Arthrobacter crystallopoietes: one gene and its partners. The protein of the gene in region 1 interacts with the protein of each later gene in a pairwise test. Links are inferred from orthologs where the notes say so. Each region holds a gene or a part of one and is shown in the gene's direction. Other genes may lie near its edges.

Region 1 (6,417 bases):
GGCAGACAAGGCACCGATACCACGGCCTTCGTCGCTAGCCCCGGACGCCTGGCTAAGTACCTGGAACAAGGCAAAGAAGAACGGCATCTGAATCAGCATCGGCAAGCAGGCCGAGAATGGGTTGGTGCCGTGCTTCTTGTACAGGGCCATTTGTTCCTGCGTCATCGCCTGACGCGAGAGCTGGTCCGTCTTGCCCTTGTACTTCTGCTGAAGCTTACGAAGATCCGGCTGCAGCGCCTGCATTCCGCGCTGAGCCTTGATCTGCTTGACGAACACCGGGATGAGAGCAGCCCGGATGACGAGTACCAGAGCAACGATGGACAGTGTCCAGGTCCAGCCGTTCGCCGCATCCATTCCCAAGGTGGTGAACAGGTCGTGGAACGCCCGCATGATCCATGAGACCACCCACATAAAAGGGAAAAGTATGGTGTTCAGGAAGTCCATTACTCGTTAGCTCCTCGGGCCGCTTGGACGGCCTTCATCGTCGGCCGGAATCTCCGGGTGATTCAGCACAATAATCCGTGGCGTTCCAGCGGGATTCTCCCGAAGCAGACGCTCATAGTAAGGGGACAACGGAACGTGATCCACGCCGCCGCTGTTCCAGGGGTGGCAACGCGAAAGCCGACGCACCGCAAGCCATGTTCCCTTTACGGTTCCATGGACCGTCACCGCTTCCAGCGCATAGGCCGAACAAGAGGGGAAAAACCGGCACACTTGCCCGTATACAGGAGAAACGACTTTGCGGTATGCCTTTAGCAATCCGATCAGCGAAGTCTGCGGCAAGGCCCAGACAAAACGCGCGGCGGAGGAAGAGGCAGGGGCAGGAGGTTGCGCCGGCGAATGGCTTGTTGTGCTCATTCGGCGGGTCCTCTCTGCTCAGCCGCGGGCAATGCCGCGCGGAACTTTGACGTCGCTGCTGCAAATGTCTTGCGGTAGTCATTGCTCAGAGCGCAGAAATCTGCGTTCGCCGCCGCGGGTAATGCCCTGACGACAACAGAAAGCCCCTGTGGATAAGCCCTGAGACTGTGCACCGCGATCTCCCGCAGTCTCCGTTTAACGAGATTACGGGTCACAGCGTTCCCCACCGCCTTGGACACGATAAAGCCGAAAGTGCTCGGCCGGTCCAGGGCAGTGGGAACCGCGTATAACACTAAGTTCCGACGCCCAGAGCGGGCGCCGGAACGTACAGTTGTTGAGAAATCTGCCGAAAAGCGCATCCGGTTTTTACTGGGCAGCATGCTACTGAAAGCTACCTATCCCGTTGCGCGGCTGCTGAAAGACAAAGCAGCCGGATTCGACAAACGGCAGCTGGTTAGGCCGACAGTTCGGTACGGCCCTTGCCGCGGCGCGCTGCCAAGATGGCACGGCCGGCGCGGGTACGCATGCGAAGGCGGAAGCCGTGCTTCTTGGCACGACGGCGGTTATTCGGCTGAAAAGTCCGCTTGCTCACGGTGGTTACTCCAAGACGATCGACAGATGCGCCTCAGCCCGTTGCAACAAGGGGAAGTAACAGGCGGACGCTCTATTGGGCATCTGCTCTGGCAACCTCACAAAAGGCATGGGGGTATGCACAAAGCAGACACGAAGGACTACATAACGGTAGGGGTTCGAACGGTGTTCCGTCAAACCAGCACTCTGCCGTTGATATCCACTGGTGTGGATAAACACCTGTGGACAACCTCTGGCGGACCTCGTTCACTGGCGCCGGCCGCATTAGTTTACCTAGGCCACTTTCCAGCTATCTTCTACCAGAATCATCATCTACTCTTGGCAGGAGCACTTTATCCACGTCTGTGTATAACTCTGTGGATGAAGGTCCTGGATCCGGTAAAACGGGAAGTGGAGGAATTTGCATTACTGCTATTTGAGGGGTTTTCGGTGGATACGGACCAGATAAACGACGTCGGAAGCTCCTGGCGTAAGGTGGTTCGCACCTTGGAACGGGACGACAGAGTCAGTCCCCGGCAGCGAGGTTTCGTAGTCCTCGCCCAGGCCAAGGGCTTGATTGGAACCACGCTGTTGGTAGCTGTTCCCAATGAACTCACTAGGGAAGTCTTCCAATCGCAGCAGCTCAAGGAGCCGTTGCAGGACGCCCTCCGCGATGTCTTCCAGGACGAGATCCTCTGTGCATTCTCTGTGGATACCGACATGGTCACGCAGGCGGAACCGGAACCCGAACCGGAAGTTGCCCCATCACCGGCCAGCACCACGGGCGACGAAATTCGCGCACAGCCCACTCCGCCGAGCACCTCGCATGAGTTCGGCCGGCTCAATCCGAAGTACATTTTCGACACCTTTGTCATCGGCTCGTCGAATCGGTTTGCACACGCCGCTGCCGTGGCCGTGGCCGAAGCTCCGGCAAAGGCCTACAACCCGCTCTTCATCTACGGTGATTCAGGGCTAGGCAAAACCCACCTGCTCCACGCGATCGGGCATTATGCCCGGCATCTCTACAACGGGATCCGTGTCCGCTACGTAAATTCCGAAGAGTTCACAAACGACTTCATCAACTCCATTCGGGACGATGAAGGTGCAAGCTTCAAGCAGTTGTACCGGAACGTGGATATTCTCCTCATCGATGACATCCAGTTCCTGGCCAACAAGGATGCGACGCAGGAAGAGTTCTTCCACACTTTCAACGCGCTGCACAACCACAACAAACAGGTGGTCATCACCTCAGATCTTCCGCCAAAGCAGCTTTCCGGGTTTGAAGAACGGATGCGCTCACGTTTCGAGTGGGGTCTGCTGACCGACATCCAGCCTCCGGAGTTGGAAACCCGCATCGCGATCCTGCGCAAGAAGGCCATCAGCGAGGGGCTTTCCGTTCCGGATGAGGTGCTTGAGTACATCGCATCCAAAATCTCCACCAACATCCGCGAACTCGAAGGCGCTCTGATCCGTGTCACTGCCTTCGCGAGTTTGAACCGTCAGGCCGTGGACATGGGCCTGGCAGAAATCGTCCTCAAGGACCTGATTACCGACGACGGGGCACAAGAGATCACGTCGACCACGATCCTGGGTCAGACTGCGGCCTACTTCAAACTCAGTCTCGAGGAGTTGTGCAGCAAGTCGAGGACCCGCACGCTCGTGACCGCCCGGCAGATCGCCATGTACTTGTGCCGGGAGCTGACGGACATGTCACTGCCGAAGATCGGTCAGGAACTGGGTGGCCGAGATCATACAACGGTCATCCATGCGGATCGAAAGATCCGGGAACTGATGGCTGAGCGTCGGGCGATCTACAACCAGGTCACCGAGCTAACCAACCTCATCAAGCAGCAGCAGCGCGAGAGCTGAACCCGTAAAGACCACTCCCCAGGTACCTTTCGTACCCTCGATCTGTTTCTGAAGCGTCTCTTTCAGACCTCGCTATCGGTCCGAAATTAACAGGTGTGGATAAAGCTGTGGATCATTAAGTGGAGAACCGCACTTCATCAAGGGATAACTACGGGGTCGCCTGTGGATCCCAATAATCACAAGGATTCTTGTCCACACGACCTCACAGGCGCCGACGGAGGAACTACACATCTTGTGAACAGGACGATTTCGCCAGCAGCCGCGGCCAGAAGCAGTTATCCACAGTATCCACAGACGTTATTAACACTACGAATCCCATCTATTCAGGCTTTTCCAAATAACATTTGACCCTCCCGATCAAAGCTCTCCGATCCCTCATGCTCTGATCCACCGAAATCAACCTCCGGTGTGAGAATGCCTGTCTGGCGGCTAAGCTTGCACAGAGAATTGTTGTCATTGGTCCACAGCAGCCGCCGGTTCTTTCTGCCGGGAAGAGCAGCACAGCTGTGACCACTGGCATTCCCCGGCATGTACGTTGTGAAAGGCGGCACACTTCAGTGAAGTTCAGAGTTGATCGGGATGTCCTGGCCGAGGCCGTTACCTGGACAGCCCGCTCGCTGTCGCCGAGGCCCCCTGTTCCCGTGCTGTCAGGCCTGCTCATCAAAGCCGAAGCGGGCATGGTCAGCATCGCCAGCTTCGATTACGAGATATCCGCCCGTCTCCAGATTCCGGCGGACGTGAGCGAAGAAGGCACTATCCTGGTTTCCGGCCGGCTCCTCGCGGACATTTCCCGGAGCCTTCCCTCGGCCCCCGTTGATGTTTCCACCGATGGCACGAAGGTGACCCTGACCTGCCGCAGTAGCCGGTTCAACCTGGCAACCATGCCGGTCGGCGACTACCCCGAACTGCCTGCCCTGCCGGATATCAGCGGTGTTGTTGATGGAGAAGCTTTCGCGGAAGCAGTTAGCCAGGTGATCATCGCTGCGAGCCGGGACGACACCCTGCCGATCCTGACCGGCGTCCGCATGGAGATCGAAGACGACCTCATCACATTGCTTTCCACCGACCGGTACCGTCTGGCACTGCGTGAGGTGGCCTGGCGGCCGACCACCCCTGGTATCTCTACAAGTGCATTGGTCAAGGCAAAGACGTTGAACGAAGTTGCCAAGACCCTTGGCGGTTCCGGTGATCTGAGCATTGCGCTATCGGACAATAGCGAACTGATCGGCTTCGAGAGCGGCGGTCGCCGTACCACCTCGCTGCTGGTCGACGGCGATTACCCGAAGATCCGTTCATTGTTCCCCGAGAACACACCCATCCACGCAACGGTCGAGACCTCCGTGCTCGTTGAGGCAGTCCGCCGCGTATCCCTGGTGGCCGAGCGCAACACGCCCGTCCGCCTTGCCTTCACCGACGGCCAGCTCTCGCTGGATGCCGGCACAGGCGAAGACGCCCAGGCCTCCGAAGCCATCGAAGCAGCCTTGTCCGGGGATGAAATTACCGTCGCTTTCAATCCGCACTACCTGTCTGAAGGTCTCAATGCCTTCAGCAGCAAATACGTCCGCTTCTCCTTCACGACTCCGCCGAAGCCGGCGGTTATGTCAGCGCAGGATGACCTAGAAGGCGAAGACAAGGAAGACTACCGCTACCTGCTGATGCCGGTACGTTTGCCGAACCAATAAGCCGAAAGCAGCAAGAACCTCAGTTCAGACCCGCGCCACTAGTCTCAATCACAACCGGGAAAGAGTGATCGTTATGCACATCGGCCTCATTGGACTTGGGAAAATGGGCTTCAACATGCGCCAACGCCTGCGTGACGCGGACATCAAGGTCACCGGCTACGACCGCAATCCCGAGCGGACGGACGTTGAATCGGTCGATGCGCTGGTGGCGACTGTTCCGGCCCCGCGGATTATCTGGGTGATGGTCCCCGCCGGGGAAATCACGGATTCGGTTATCACCGATCTGGCCGGAAAACTTGAAGCCGGAGACCTTGTGATCGACGGCGGAAACTCCAAGTTTACGGAAGACCAGAACCATGAAGCTCTGCTGGCGGAGAAAAACGTTGGTTTTGTCGACGTCGGCGTCTCCGGCGGTGTGTGGGGGCTGGCCAACGGTTATGGACTAATGGCCGGTGGAGATCCGGATCGAGTCCAAGCAGCTATGCCGTTGTTCGATGCGCTACGTCCCGAGGGGCCGCGGGAAGAAAGCTTTGTTCACGTCGGCGATGTTGGTGCCGGCCACTATGCAAAAATGGTGCACAACGGCGTCGAATACGGACTCATGCAGGCCTATGCCGAAGGGTACGAACTGCTTGAAGCCAAGGACATCATCAAGGATGTCCATGGAACATTCCGCGCCTGGCAAAAAGGCACGGTCGTCCGATCGTGGCTGCTGGATCTCATGGTCAAGGCGCTCGAAGAAGACCCCGGCCTGAGCAAGATCGCCGGTTACGTCGAAGATTCGGGCGAAGGCCGCTGGACTGTGGAAGAAGCCATCGCCCACGCCGTCCCGGCGCCCGCCATTACCGCCGCGCTCTTCGCCCGGTTCGCTTCCCGGCAGGACGACGCCCCGGCCATGAAGATGGTCTCGGCCCTGCGCAACCAATTCGGCGGACATGCCGTCCGCGCCCCCGGCGCCCGAAACGCCGCAGAACAGCACAATGACAACCAGAAGTAGCCGCTGCTAGGTGTTTGTAGAGTATTTATCCCTGACTGATTTCCGGACCTATACCCAGCTGGATATCCCCTTTACGCCAGGAACCACTGTATTTGTGGGCTCAAACGGCGTCGGTAAAACCAATATTGTCGAAGCGATCGGCTATCTCGCGTCCCTGTCCTCGCACCGTGTCAGCACGGATGGCCCGCTCATCCGCTTCGGTGCAGAGCGGGCTCTTGTCCGCGCCAGGATTGTCCGCGGCGGCCAGTCCACCTCCTTGGAGCTGGAGATTAACCCCGGCAAGGCCAACCGTGTCCGGATCAACCGCGCGAACCCCGTCCGTGCACGCGATGTCTTGGGTATCCTTCGGACAGTTCTTTTCGCACCGGAAGACTTATCGCTGGTTAAAGGCGATCCATCCAACCGGCGTCGGTTCGTCGATGAACTCCTGGCGAGCCTCGT
Region 2 (6,447 bases), 240 kb from region 1 along the record:
TCTGCAGCGACTCGTGGACCGCAGTCGTCATGTGTTTGTAGCCGAGGCTGATCAGCGCCCTGAGGACCGCGAGGTCCACGTCTGCCAACTTGTTGACATAGAGGCAGGCCGCCCCGGTCTTGTGCTTGCCCAGCCCCTCCAGCAGCGGCGCTGACCCGGGCGCATAGGTCAGTCCGTAGAGCGCCAGGGTGCCCTTGCGCGGGGAGAAACCGACGGCGGCAGCATCACCTTCGCGACCGCTGGCGTATTGGTAGTGGTAACTGCCGAAGCCAATGATGGACGGCCCCCACATGACTGGCGGCTGGCCCGTCAGATCCTCGAAGAGGTCCAGCAACACCTGTGCGTCCGCCCGCCGGACGGGATGCTCCACAGCATTCACAAAGTCGTCGGCGGATTCAGTGGTGGGCGCAGTCTTGTTTTCAGCCATGGGGGCAGTCTGTCAGATGGGTGACTTCCGCGAGAAGGGCTCAGGGGCCTTCCGGGGCTCCGGCCGGGGGCTCGTCGTGGATGAGTTCCACAAAACCGGATGCTTCCTGCTGGGACGCGTCCGAGTGTTCCATCAGCAGTTGGACCGCGGCTTCCTTGTCGCCGTCGAGCGCCCTCGCCCTGATCCTGGCAAAGACCTCGTCATTGAGCCGGGTACTCGCGATTTCCCTGATCTCATCGCCCTTGGAGACGATGGCCCGGTAACGGTAGCCCGTGGCCGGAGTGACGCTTGCGCGGGCAGCCGAGGCGTCGGCAGCGGCGCTTGACTCCGGAGTGGCGAGCGGTTCAGGAGGAGTATCCGGTTTTGAAGCGGTGCTCCTCTCGGTAGGGCCGACCGACTCCGGCTGGGCGGTGTCGGGACCATCCTTCGGCTTGGGCCCTGGCGGGGGAGTGTAGGGCTGGGGGTGTGCGGACATATTTGCGACGGCGGCAGCGGCTTCGCGCAGTCCGGCTCCGGTCGCAGCCCGGTAGTCCTTGATCGCCCGCAGCGCATCACCCCTTGCGATAGCGGAGTAGACAGCCGTGTGCTGCTGCTGGTTCAGCCGGCTGCTGGCCTGCTCGGAATGCTCCTTGGAGGTAGCAGGCGCCGCAGTCAGGTTGGGCCGGCGGCCGGTTGCGCCGCCGTCGTTGGTGGGTGCGGCTCTGCGTTTGGCCGTTTTCAACAGGAGCAGGCCGAGCACAACGACGACAACCAGAATCAGCAGAGGGATCAGGAAAAGCTCCATGTGATCAATCCTACGGGCACAACCAGAGGGGCAGCAGCCTTCCGCCCGAGACTGCCGCCAACTAAAAGTGGGGCGGGATTTTCCGTTTTCAGGCCGGATGGGTAACGACGCACGTCAGTGGCGCAGGGTGGGCACACCGTTGCGGTCCGCGCGTGGAAAACGTTGTGGATAACGACGTGAATAAGCAGCTTGTAGGGCTATGTGAGGCATCTGTCAACACGAGCGGTGTGGATGAATGGTCCACAGAAAATCTTTTAATCCACAGAGGGGAATAAAAGTTTCCGCAGGTCAGAGCCATGTTACTCGCAAGTTAACTTTGTTATCCACAGTTGTACACACAGGCTGTGCACAAGACACGCCGCCTAATCCACAATTAATCCACAGAGCCGGTGGATAACTCGCTTGGTTCTGTGTGGATAGAGGGCTAACGTTGCGGAGTATCCCTCAACAGACCGCGATCCGGTCTCTAGTTTTTCGTGCCCTCAACCGGGAGCAGCGGAAAGCGTCGGAGGCGGCTGATATACCCGTTTCAACGGGCGAGGCGGGATGCGATTGCCCGGTTTGTCGTTTTAGTAGAGAAAGCAGGCAGCGGTGACTTTAGTACATGCCGACTCCGCCCAGGCTGGCCGGGAACCGGATTTCGCACGTACCCCGCCTCAGGATCTGGTAGCCGAACAGTCAGTACTCGGCGGCATGATGCTGTCCAAGGACGCCATCGCCGACTGCGTCGAGGTGCTGCGCGGCGTCGACTTCTACCGACCCTCGCATGAAGCGATCTATGAGGCCATCATCGACCTCTATGGCCGCGGCGAACCTGCGGACGCCGTCACCGTCTCCGACCTGCTGACCAAGCGCGGCGAAATCTCGCGCATCGGCGGACCCGCATACCTGCACACCCTCATCCAGTCCGTCCCCACTGCTGCCAACGCCGGCTTCTACGCGGAGATCGTGCGTGAACGTGCTGTGCTCCGCCGGCTGGTGGATGCCGGAACCAAGATTGTCCAGCTCGGATACTCGCAGGATGGCGAAGTCGACGATATCGTCAACCAGGCGCAGGCCGAGATCTACACAGTGGCCGAGCGCCGCACGGCTGAAGACTATGTCGCGCTGAAGGACATTATTGAAGGCACGGTCGACGAGATCGAGTCCGCCGGCCATCGCGGCGAAGGCATGACGGGTGTTCCCACCGGCTTCTACGAACTCGACGAACTGACCCAGGGCCTGCACGGCGGACAGATGATCGTTATCGCGGCCAGGCCGGCTGTGGGCAAATCGACGTTCGCATTGGATTTTGCCCGGTCCGCAGCCATCAAAAACAACATGACGACGGTCTTCTTCTCCCTGGAAATGGGTCGGAACGAGATCGCCATGCGTCTGCTCTCCGCCGAGGCAACCATCGGCCTGCAGGACCTGCGCAAGGGAACCATCAAGGACGAGCAGTGGGGCAAGATCGCCACCACTATGGGCCGCATGAACGATGCTCCGCTGTTCATCGACGACAGCCCCAACATGTCGCTGATGGAAATCCGGGCCAAGTGCCGTCGTCTTAAGCAGCGCCATGACCTCAAACTGGTGGTCCTGGACTATCTGCAGCTGATGTCCTCCGGCAAGCGCGTGGAATCGCGCCAGCAGGAAGTTTCCGAGTTCTCGCGTGCGCTCAAGCTGCTGGCTAAGGAACTCGAGGTTCCCGTGATTGCGCTCTCGCAGTTGAACCGTGGTTCCGAACAGCGTACGGACAAGAAGCCCATGGTCTCCGACCTTCGTGAATCGGGCTCGATCGAGCAGGATGCGGATATGGTCATCCTCCTGCACCGCGAGGACATCTATGACAAAGAGTCACCTCGCGCAGGTGAAGCCGACGTGATTGTGGCCAAGCACCGTAACGGCCCGACGAAGACCATCGTGGTCGGCTTCCAAGGCCACTATTCACGCTTCTCGAACATGGCCGTCGAGCACGGCTAAGTAGTACCAAGCGCCTCCACCACAGCGGGCGCATGCCGATGGGTGGGTTGCAGTGGGTTGCAGTGTGTCGTGGCTAGACTTGAAGGCAAGCGGAGAACCCGCAGACAAGTAGCTGGAGGAGATATGTTCAGGCCCGGGGCGCCCATCGAGGAAATCGAACAGGACGTCGAAGAGATTATTACCGAGCTGGTCCACCAGCTGGGCAGACTGGCCGAACGGGATCCCGTCCCAGCAGGTGCAGAAGAACGGGCCTACATCCGGGCTTTCGCAGACGCCAGGTCAAACGCAGACCGGAACCAGGCAGCACTGCTCGCCACCGCCGTGGCCCGGCCGAATCTGGCCGAGGCGCTGATCTACTTGAACCGCAGGCTGGACAGCCGCGACCTCGACCCGCGGGACCCCGCGGGCATCATCGGTATCATCGTCCGCCTCGCCATGGACGGCCTGTGGGTCAGTGACATCCTGGATGAAACCCGCTTCACCGCCGCAGAGCGCCGCAAGCTGACGGGCATCCTGGAAGGCATGACCTACCTCACGGACAACCGGTTGGAAACACTTCTTGCCGAAACGGCACCAGAGCGGAAGGCGCAGGGCGTCTAGTGGCCAGAAGGCTGCTGCTCGTCGCGGACACCCATGTTCCCAAGCGCGCGCGGCAGCTGCCCGCCGAGGTCTGGGACGCCGTTGAGCAGGCCGACGTGGTCTTCCACGCTGGCGATTGGGTGGTCCCGGAGCTGCTGGACGAATTTGAACAGCGGAGCAGACAGCTGGTGGCAGTCTTTGGGAACAACGACGGCGAAGAGCTGCGGACGCGGCTGCCGGAAGTCGCCAGAGTAGCAATCGAGGGCGTCCGCTTCGCCATGATCCACGAGACCGGAGCCGCCGTCGGGCGCGAAAAGCGTGCCGATGCGAACTTCCCCGAGACAGATGTGCTGGTCTTCGGACACAGCCACATTCCGTGGGACACGACGTCGCCCGGCGGTCTGCGGCTGCTCAATCCAGGCTCGCCGACAGACCGGCGGCGCCAGCCGGTCTGCACCTACATGACAGTCCTGGTGGACGCGGGCCAAGTGCTCGACGTCGACCTGGTCACCGTCCGCAATCGATTACCGGGACCCGAGTGATGGCCACTACAGTGGCCGGCAGGTGTGTGGCGTCCGATTTCCACGACGAAGGCAGGTTTTTCATGACGAAGATTGGTTTCATCGGCTTGGGCATTATGGGCGGCCCGATGGCGGCAAATTTGGTCAAGGCAGGGTTCGATGTGGCCGGGTACAACCGCTCACAGGCCAAGGTGGAGCGCTTCGTCGAAGCCGGTGGCACCGGTGCTGCCACCGTGGCTGAAGCCGTTCGGGACCGCGACGTCATCATTACCTGCCTGCCGGATTCGCCCGACGTCGAGGCGATGGCCCTGGGCGACGACGGCGTTTTTGCCCACGCCCGCGAAGGTGCCCTTTTCATTGACATGAGCACCATCCAGCCGGCCACGGCACGCAAGCTCGCCGAGGCAGGACAGTCGGCGGGCTTCGGCGTGCTCGACGCGCCGATCAGCGGGGGCGAACGCGGCGCCATCGAAGCCACGCTGTCCATCATGGTCGGTGGGGAAGCCTCCGACGTGGAAACGGCCCGGCCCGTCTTCGAGGCCATGGGCAAGACGATCGTCCATGTCGGTCCGGCCGGGGCAGGGCAGACGGTCAAGGCCGCCAATCAACTGATCTGTGCTGTCAACATCCAAGCCGTGGCCGAGGCCATCGTTTTCCTGGAGGCCAACTCGGTGGATCCGACTATCGCCATCAACGCCCTCTCCGGCGGTCTCGCCGGCAGCGCGGTGCTGGAGCGGCGCGCACCCAGCATGGTGGAACGGAATTTTCAGCCCGGCTTCCGCGCGGAGCTGCACAACAAGGACTTGCGCATTCTCACCGCGGCCGCACGGGACGCGGGAGTCACTATCCCCTTGGGCACGGCGGCGGCTCAGCTCATGGCGGCGCTGGTGGCACAGGGCGACGGAAAACTGGACAACACTGCGCTGCTGAAGCTGGTCGAACAACTCTCCGGCCGGTAGCCGCGGACGGACCTTACGCGAACCAGGTGTCGGGCGGGCCGAGGAACAGCAGGAAACTGAAGACCGCGGCCACAGCAATGAGTGCGACGACGATGGCCGTGATGGGCTTGCGCAGCACCCACGCCTGGAGCTTCTCAAGCAAGCCGCGCGGCTCCTCGCCGCCAACGGCCAGGCGCCAGCCACCGTTGAGCAGGCCCCTCTTGTCCAGCGACTTTTCCATCGGGATGGTGGCATAGGGAATGACGGCGGAAACCAGTGCGAGGAGGCCGGTTTTGGCCGGCCACTTCTGGTTGACCCACATGAAGCACGTGACCGCCGCGTAGCAAAGGAACACGAACCCGTGGATGCCCCCGCCGATGCGGACGCCTACCTCAGTGGTTTCGGTGACGTACTTGAGGAACAGGCCGATCAGCAGCAGCGTCCACGTCACCGCCTCGGCGAAGGCGACAGAGCGGAACAGGGCGCGCGGAGACATAAGGGTCCTCTACTGGGGAAAATGGATCCCTTCCAAAATACCGCCCCGACGCGTGCCGGCGCACCTTGGTGCAGAACCGACGCACCCTCGCCGAGGGGACGCACCCTGGAGGGCTACCGGGTTTCCATGGACAGGGCAGTGCCGAATCCGATTATGACAGTGCCCGTGATTCGGTCCGTCGTCTTCGCCACCTTCAGTGTCCGCAGCCATTTCCGGGCGACATGCGTGCCGAAGATTATGCCGGTGAACCACAGCAGGCCCAGCAGGTTGTGTACCGCGGCCAAGGCTATGGCCATCAGGAGCGGAGCGGCTTCGTCCGGAATGAACTGCGGAATCATCGCGATGTAGAAAACCCCGACCTTGGGATTCAGTAGATTCGTACCGGTTAGGCTCTTAACTGTTGGAGATGGCCTTGTTGACCTCGGCCGGAGTCTCGTAGTCCTTCTCCGGCAGGCCGCGCAGTGCCTCGAGGACGCTATTGTCGGCGCCCGAGTTCTCCGCGTGCTTGACCAGGTCGGCGGCCGAGGCGGGATAGTCGACGCCGCCAAGGGCCTTCTGGATGTCGATGGGGCTGGGGTTGTCTGTCATGCGGTTTCCTCCTGAAGGGGAAGGTGGACGGTTACCAATCCAACGTACGTTCCCCGCCGGTGCAGGGGAATAGTCCGGCGCATAGTACCTTCGAATCTTGTGAATGCACTTGATTTGGTCCAGGCGGCGGTCCTCGGGTTGGGGACAGGGCT
Region 3 (6,480 bases), 170 kb from region 1 along the record:
CAGGGCGTTTGGATGGACGCCGGCGATGGCGCAGTGGCCGCGATCGAAGCCTTCGAGGACGCGGGCAAGGACCTGCCGGTGATGACCGGCGAGGACGAGATGAGCTTCCTGCGCAAGTGGAAGGAAACGGGCATCGACGCGCTGGCGCCGGTCTACTCCAACTTCCAGTGGCGCACCCCGCTGCTGGCGTTGGAGAAGATCTTCAAGGGCGAGGAAGTCCCGGCCGAATGGGTGCTGCCGCAGGAGCCCATCCCCGCGGATGAACTCGACCGGTGGCTGGAGCTCAACGAGGGCATGCCGGACGGCCACTACGCCAAGTTCGGCGGCGAGGACCTGCCCGGTTACCCGGAGGTCTGGCAGGAACGCCAGATGCCCTGACCGTTCCCGGACAGGCACAAAACCAGCACCATCCAGAACAGCAAAGGAGGCAGGACATGGCTACCCGGCTCATCGGAGTGAACACATGGGTGTGGGACTCCCCGCTGACCGACGCCAACCTGCCTCCTTTGCTGGAGAAGATCGCTGCGCTGGGCTTCGACGCGGTGGAACTGCCGCTGGAAAACGCGGGCGACTTCACCGCGGCAACCACCCGCGAGGCACTGGCGGCGACGGGACTCAAGCCCTTCATCGTGGGGGCGATGGCGCCGGGACGGGATCTTGTCGCGGCCGACGCCGCAACCGTTTCCGCCACCCAGGACTACCTCGCCGCCTGCATCAGGATGGCGCACGACGTCGGTGCGCCGGCTGTGTGCGGACCGTTCTACTCGGCCACGGGGAGAGTTTGGCGGCTGAGCGAGGCCGGACGGGCTGAGGCGTACCGCGAACTGCGCCGCAATCTGGCGCCGCTCGCCGCCCAGGCGGCGGAGGCCGGCGTCGTTCTTGGGATTGAACCGCTGAACCGGTACGAGACCTCGCTGGTCAATACCGTGGAGCAGGCGCTCGTCGCGCTGGAGCCGCTGCTGGGCCACGGCGTGGGGCTGGCGCTGGACAGCTACCACCTGAACATTGAGGAACGCTCCAACGCCGCAGCCATCCGCGCGGCCGGCCGGCACCTGGTGCACCTGCAGGTCTGCGGCAATGACCGCGGGGCGCCGGGCGGGGACCAGACCAACTGGCCGGAACTGGTGAAAGCGCTGGACGACGTCGGCTACACCGGCCCGCTGAACATCGAGAGTTTTACCGCGGACAACGCCGCCATCGCCACCGCCGCGTCCATCTGGCGGCCGCTGGCGCCCAGCCAAGACCGGCTGGCCGCGGATGGACTGGCCTTTCTGCGCGGGCTGTGACGCGCACGTGAGAAGAGGAAAAAGATGACCACAACCGTTCCGGATCCCGCTCCGGCGCGCTCCCCTGCCGCGGCCACCCCTGCGGCTCCGTTGGGGGTAGCCGTACTGGGGTATTCGTTCATGGGCAAGGCGCACTCCAACGCCTGGCGCAATGTGGGCGCGTTCTACGACACTCCCCCGGTGGCCCGGCAGGTGCTGGTGGGGCGGGACCAGGACCAGCTGAGTGCCGCCGCGCAACGCTACGGCTGGGCGGAAACGGCCACCGACTGGCGCGCGGTGCTGGCGCGGGACGACGTGCAGATTGTGGACATCTGCACGCCGGGTCATCTGCACGCGGAGCAGGCCATCGCCGCGTTGGAAGCGGGCAAGCATGTGCTGGTGGAAAAGCCGCTGGCCAACTCCGTGGCCGAGGCCGAAAAAATGGCCGCCGCCGCCCGGGAGGCATCCACCCGGGGCGTCATCGCGATGACCGGCTTCACCTACCGGCGGATTCCGGCCCTGGTGCTGGCGCGGCAGCTGATCGCGGACGGAAAGCTGGGGCAGGTCCGGCAGGTGCGCTTATCCTACCTGCAGGACTGGCTCGCGGACGAGGCCGCGCCCATGACCTGGCGGCTGCGGAAGGAAACGGCCGGTTCCGGCGCCATCGGGGATCTCGCCTCGCATGCGGTGGACCAGGTCCAGTTCCTGCTCGGCGAGCACGTGGCCAGCGTCTCCGCCACCATCAACACGTTTGTTCCGCAGCGCACCGGCCCCGCCGGTCCCGAGCCGGTGACGGTTGACGACGCCGCCTGGGCCACGCTGCGGATGCCCTCCGGCGCGGTGGCGAGCGTGGAGGTCAGCAGGTTCGCCACTGGTCGGCGCAACGCGCTGCAGATCGAGGTCTACGGCTCGGGCGGGCACCTGCGCTTCGACCTCGAGAACCTGAACGAACTGCATTATTACGACGCCGGGGCGCCGGCAGCGCTGCAGGGTTCAGCACGGATTCTGGTCACCGACGCGGAGCACCCCTATCTGGAGGCCTGGTGGCCGCCCGGACACACCCTCGGCTGGGACCACGCCTTCACTTCGCAGGCGGCGGACTTCCTGACCGCCATCCGGACCGGCACCCCGCCCGCGGCATCCTTCGAGGACGGCCTGGCCGTGCAGCGGGTGCTCGACGCGATGGAACGCAGCGCCGCCCAGGCGAGCACCGCCGTCGTTATGTGATCCTTGAGTCCAGACAGAAAGCGAGCAGCCATGGCACGCAACTACACGCTCTTCACCGGCCAGTGGGCGGACCTGCCCTTCGAAAAGGTGGCCGAACTGGCCGCCGGTTGGGGATACGACGGCCTGGAGATCGCGGTGTCCGGGGACCATCTGGACGCGTGGCGCTGGGACGATGACGCCTACATCCAGGACCGGCTGGACATCCTGGCGCGCAACGGGCTAAAGGTCTGGGCCATCTCCAACCATCTGAAGGGGCAGGCGGTGTGCGATGACCCGATCGACTTCCGGCACCGGGACATCGTTGGCCCGCGGGTGTGGGGTGACGGCGATCCGCAGGGCGTCCGCGAGCGCGCCGCGGAGGAAATGAAGCTCACCGCACGGCTGGCACAGCGGCTCGGGGTCAAGACCGTGGTGGGGTTCACCGGCTCGTCCATCTGGCAGTACGTGGCGATGTTCCCGCCGGTGTCCGCCGAGGTGATCGACGCCGGTTACCGGGACTTCGCGGACCGCTGGAATCCGATTCTGGATGTGTTCGACGAGTGCGGGGTCAGGTTCGCGCACGAGATCCACCCGTCCGAAATCGCGTACGACTACTGGTCCACGGTGCGCGCCTTGGAGGCGATCGGCCACCGGGAGGCCTTCGGGATCAACTGGGACCCCAGCCACATGATGTGGCAGGACATCGACCCGGTGTCGCTGATCTGGGACTTCAAGGACCGGATCTACCATGTGGACTGCAAGGACACGAAGCTGCGGATCACCGGCCGCAACACCCGGCTGGGCTCGCACCTGCCCTGGGGCGATCCGCGCCGCGGCTGGGACTTCGTCTCGGCTGGGCGCGGCGATGTCCCGTGGGAAGCGAGCTTCCGGGCGCTGAACGCCATCGGCTACGACGGGCCGATCAGCGTGGAATGGGAGGACGCCGGGATGGACCGGCTGCGCGGCGCGCCGGAAGCGCTGGCGTTCCTGAAGCAGTTCGACTTCACCCGGCCCGAGGCTTCCTTCGACTCCGCCTTCAAACAGTAGCGTGCACCGGTTCAATGTCGGCGCGGGCAACACGCCGGAAACAGAGTGCAGGTAGGCTGGCTTCCATGCGTGAACTCCAGGCGAAAATCATTGCAGAAATGGGCGTGCGGCCCTCCATTGATCCCGAGGAAGAAGCCCGTCGGCGGGTCACCTTCCTGAAGGACTATCTGAAGGCCAGCCGCACCAAGGGCTTTATCCTGGGCATCAGCGGCGGGCTGGACTCCACCGTGGCCGGAAAGCTGGCCCAGCTGGCCGTCGACGAGCTCGAAGCCGAAGGCGTGGAGGCCAACTTCGTAGCGGTCCGCCTGCCCTACAAAGTGCAGCATGACGAGGAAGACGCCCTGGCGGCGCTGAAGTTCATCGACCCGAAGACGTCGTGGACCTTCAACGTGGCTGCGGCGGTGGACGGTTTCGAAACCGAATTCACCACCACCACCGGTGAAAAGATCACCGACTTCAACAAGGGCAACATCAAGGCCCGGACCCGGATGATCGCCCAGTACGCCCTGGCCGGCCAGCACAACTACCTGGTCATCGGCACCGACCATGGCGCCGAATCAGTCACCGGCTTTTTCACCAAATTCGGTGACGGCGGCGCGGATATCCTGCCGCTGTTCGGACTGAACAAGCGCCAGAACCGCCAGCTCCTTGAACACCTCGGCGCCGAGGAACGGCTGTACAAGAAGGCACCGACGGCGGACCTGCTTGATGACCAGCCCGGCCGCACGGATGAGGACGAACTCGGCCTCTCCTACGACCACATTGACGACTACCTCGAGGGCCGCGATGTGCCGGAAGAAGTCGCCGAGGCGATCGAGCACCGGTATCTGATCACCCGGCACAAACGCACGGTTCCGGTGACCATCGCGGACGACTGGTGGCGGAACTAAACTCCGAGCTGGCCGGCTACCGCACCCTGCCGGTCGATTTTTTCGACCCCGTCGGTCCCGGCACCCGATGAACAACCCGGCTGCCAGTTCGGTAACGTAGTCAGCGTGAAGATTGCTACGTGGAATGTTAACTCGATCCGTGCCCGCGCCGACCGTATCGAGGCATGGTTGCTGCGCTCCGACGTGGATGTGGTGGCCATCCAGGAAACCAAAGCCACCGATGAGAACTTTCCGTGGGAGCTGTTCGAAAATAACGGCTACGAGGTGGCCCACTTCGGGCTGAACCAGTGGAACGGCGTCGCCATCGCCTCCCGGGTGGGGCTCGATGACGTGGAGCGCACCTTTATGGACCAGCCGCACTTCGGCAAGACCGATGATGCCGTCCATGCCGAAGCCCGTGCCATCGCGGCCACCTGCGCTGGGGTCCGGATCTGGAGCCTTTATGTACCGAACGGCCGGGCGCGCAATGACCCGCACATGGCATACAAACTGCAATGGCTCGACGTGCTCAAGAAACACGCCGCGGACTGGCTGCAGGCTGACCCGCAGGCACAGATCGCCCTGACCGGGGACTGGAACATCGCCCCGCGGGACGAGGACGTGTGGGACATCGAAAAGTTCCAGCGCGAAGAACTGACCCACGTCAGCGAACCCGAGCGCGCCGCCTTCCGCGCCTTCGAGGAAGCCGGCTATATCGACGTCGTCCGCCCGATCCACCCGGGTCCGGGCACCTATACGTACTGGGACTACACCCAGCTGCGCTTCCCGAAGAAGGAAGGCATGCGGATCGACTTCGTGCTGGCCTCGCCGGCGCTGGCCTCGCGCGTAACCGACGCGATCATCGACCGCGAGGAACGCAAGGGCAAGGGCGCCTCCGACCACGCGCCCGTGATTGTGGAACTGGACTAATGATGACCAGCTTCCCGTACGTTTCCTACCTTCGGGTCTTCGAGCCCCTGGATGCCTTCTCCGATGATGAGCAGCTGCTCATCATGGAACAGCGCAGCCGGGACCGCCGGATCACCGAGGAGCTGGACCGCGGGGAGTCGCTGCGCCGCATCACCCGGACGGTCTCCGACCCGTTCCCGCACGACAGCGAGGATCTGGTGCGCGTGCTGCACTACCCGTCGCCGGAGGGCCTGACCACGCCGTACTACTGCCCCAACCAGCTGGCCGTGCGCAGCACGTTGGCGGCGGAGTCTATTTCGCACAGCCTGCACAACCCGCTGCTGGGCTTGCTGCTGCCGGAAGCGGCGCGGGATGCCCAGCAGCAACGGCTGGATCCGGACACCTTCGCGGATTCACTGGCCAAGCTGCACACCAGAAGTTCCACCTGGGGCATCCCGTTCGGCTGGTTTGTCCTCTTCCGCGAAGACGACCACGCCGAAGTGATCGAGGGCCGCCACGGCGTGGAAACCGTGCGGCTGAGCGCGCCGCTCATGCAGTGCATCGACCGCGCCCGGTATGCCGCGGCCAGCCTCGCGGTGGCGGCGCCGGGACTTGACCTGCTCGACGAACTCACCGAAATCACGGAGTGGATGGAAACGTTCACACTGACGGGCATGCTGGAACTGGACTACGGCCGCGTGGCGGACATGGTCTACCCGGACGATTCGCCCTCCGATGTCCAGGCCGGCATCGAATCGCTCGCTGAGGGCGATATGACCGGGGCCGCTGCCGCTTACCGGCGCCTGGCCACCCGTTGGATCAAGATCCGGCAGCTGGCGCGCGCCTCCTGAGCCTTCCGGGCCGTCAGACCTCGGCGGCCTTGCCTTCCAGAACCGCTCGTTCACGGTCATTCCTGGCCAAAGCCGCGGCCACGGTAAACTCCGCGCGGGCCTCCTCCCGCCGGCTGAGACGGGCCAGCAGTTCGCCGCGGACGCTGGGCAGCAGGTGCGATCCGCGCAGCGCGCCGTCGGAGCTGAGCCGGTCCACAATGGCGAGCGCCGTTGCCGGCCCGGTAGCCATCGATACGGCGACGGCGCGGTTGAGTTCCACCACGGGACTTGGCGCGATCCGGCCGAGCGCCTCGTACAGCAGCACGATGGCCGGCCAATCTGTGTCATCGACGC

The links.
Region 2: the proteins of dnaA (region 1) and dnaB interact in binary tests that used the Escherichia coli proteins (3 or more experiments, as listed by UniProt). The link is inferred for Arthrobacter crystallopoietes from one-to-one orthologs.
Region 3: the proteins of dnaA (region 1) and nadE interact in binary tests that used the Escherichia coli proteins (3 or more experiments, as listed by UniProt). The link is inferred for Arthrobacter crystallopoietes from one-to-one orthologs.

What each region holds. Positions count from the first base shown.
Region 1 is NZ_CP072014.1:920,014-926,430, forward strand. The notes cover bases 1,266-4,087. They hold dnaA (chromosomal replication initiator protein DnaA), read left to right. Parts: upstream 1,266-1,878; coding sequence 1,879-3,297; downstream 3,298-4,087. Other genes in these bases: rpmH (50S ribosomal protein L34), read right to left, coding at 1,313-1,450; dnaN (DNA polymerase III subunit beta), read left to right, coding at 3,855-4,087. Outside these bases: membrane protein insertase YidC, read right to left, coding at 1-444; membrane protein insertion efficiency factor YidD, read right to left, coding at 451-858; rnpA (ribonuclease P protein component), read right to left, coding at 855-1,238; more of dnaN, read left to right, coding at 4,088-4,979; gnd (phosphogluconate dehydrogenase (NAD(+)-dependent, decarboxylating)), read left to right, coding at 5,044-5,976; DNA replication/repair protein RecF, read left to right, coding at 5,987-6,417. UniProt on the Escherichia coli protein: Plays an essential in the initiation and regulation of chromosomal replication. Binds in an ATP-dependent fashion to the origin of replication (oriC) to initiate formation of the DNA replication initiation complex once per cell cycle.
Region 2 is NZ_CP072014.1:677,435-683,881, reverse strand. The notes cover bases 1,136-3,987. They hold dnaB (replicative DNA helicase), read left to right. Parts: upstream 1,136-1,802; coding sequence 1,803-3,173; downstream 3,174-3,987. Other genes in these bases: J5251_RS03265 (metallophosphoesterase family protein), read left to right, coding at 3,773-3,987; J5251_RS03270 (TetR family transcriptional regulator), read left to right, coding at 3,297-3,773; J5251_RS03280 (hypothetical protein), read right to left, coding at 1,136-1,211. Also shown: J5251_RS03285 (DUF1801 domain-containing protein), read right to left, coding at 1-427; more of J5251_RS03280, read right to left, coding at 468-1,135; more of J5251_RS03265, read left to right, coding at 3,988-4,294; J5251_RS03260 (2-hydroxy-3-oxopropionate reductase), read left to right, coding at 4,357-5,232; J5251_RS03255 (DUF3817 domain-containing protein), read right to left, coding at 5,246-5,707; J5251_RS03250 (LysE family translocator), read right to left, coding at 5,821-6,078; J5251_RS03245 (DUF2795 domain-containing protein), read right to left, coding at 6,101-6,295; J5251_RS03240 (LysE/ArgO family amino acid transporter), read left to right, coding at 6,395-6,447. UniProt on the Escherichia coli protein: The main replicative DNA helicase, it participates in initiation and elongation during chromosome replication. Travels ahead of the DNA replisome, separating dsDNA into templates for DNA synthesis.
Region 3 is NZ_CP072014.1:1,089,347-1,095,826, reverse strand. What follows is about bases 2,611-5,495. They hold nadE (ammonia-dependent NAD(+) synthetase), read left to right. Parts: upstream 2,611-3,583; coding sequence 3,584-4,408; downstream 4,409-5,495. Other genes in these bases: J5251_RS05105 (hypothetical protein), read left to right, coding at 5,320-5,495; J5251_RS05110 (exodeoxyribonuclease III), read left to right, coding at 4,514-5,317; J5251_RS05120 (sugar phosphate isomerase/epimerase family protein), read left to right, coding at 2,611-3,518. Also shown: J5251_RS05135 (substrate-binding domain-containing protein), read left to right, coding at 1-378; J5251_RS05130 (sugar phosphate isomerase/epimerase family protein), read left to right, coding at 435-1,286; J5251_RS05125 (Gfo/Idh/MocA family protein), read left to right, coding at 1,311-2,492; more of J5251_RS05120, read left to right, coding at 2,523-2,610; more of J5251_RS05105, read left to right, coding at 5,496-6,147; J5251_RS05100 (RNA polymerase sigma factor), read right to left, coding at 6,161-6,480. UniProt on the Escherichia coli protein: Catalyzes the ATP-dependent amidation of deamido-NAD to form NAD. Uses ammonia as a nitrogen source.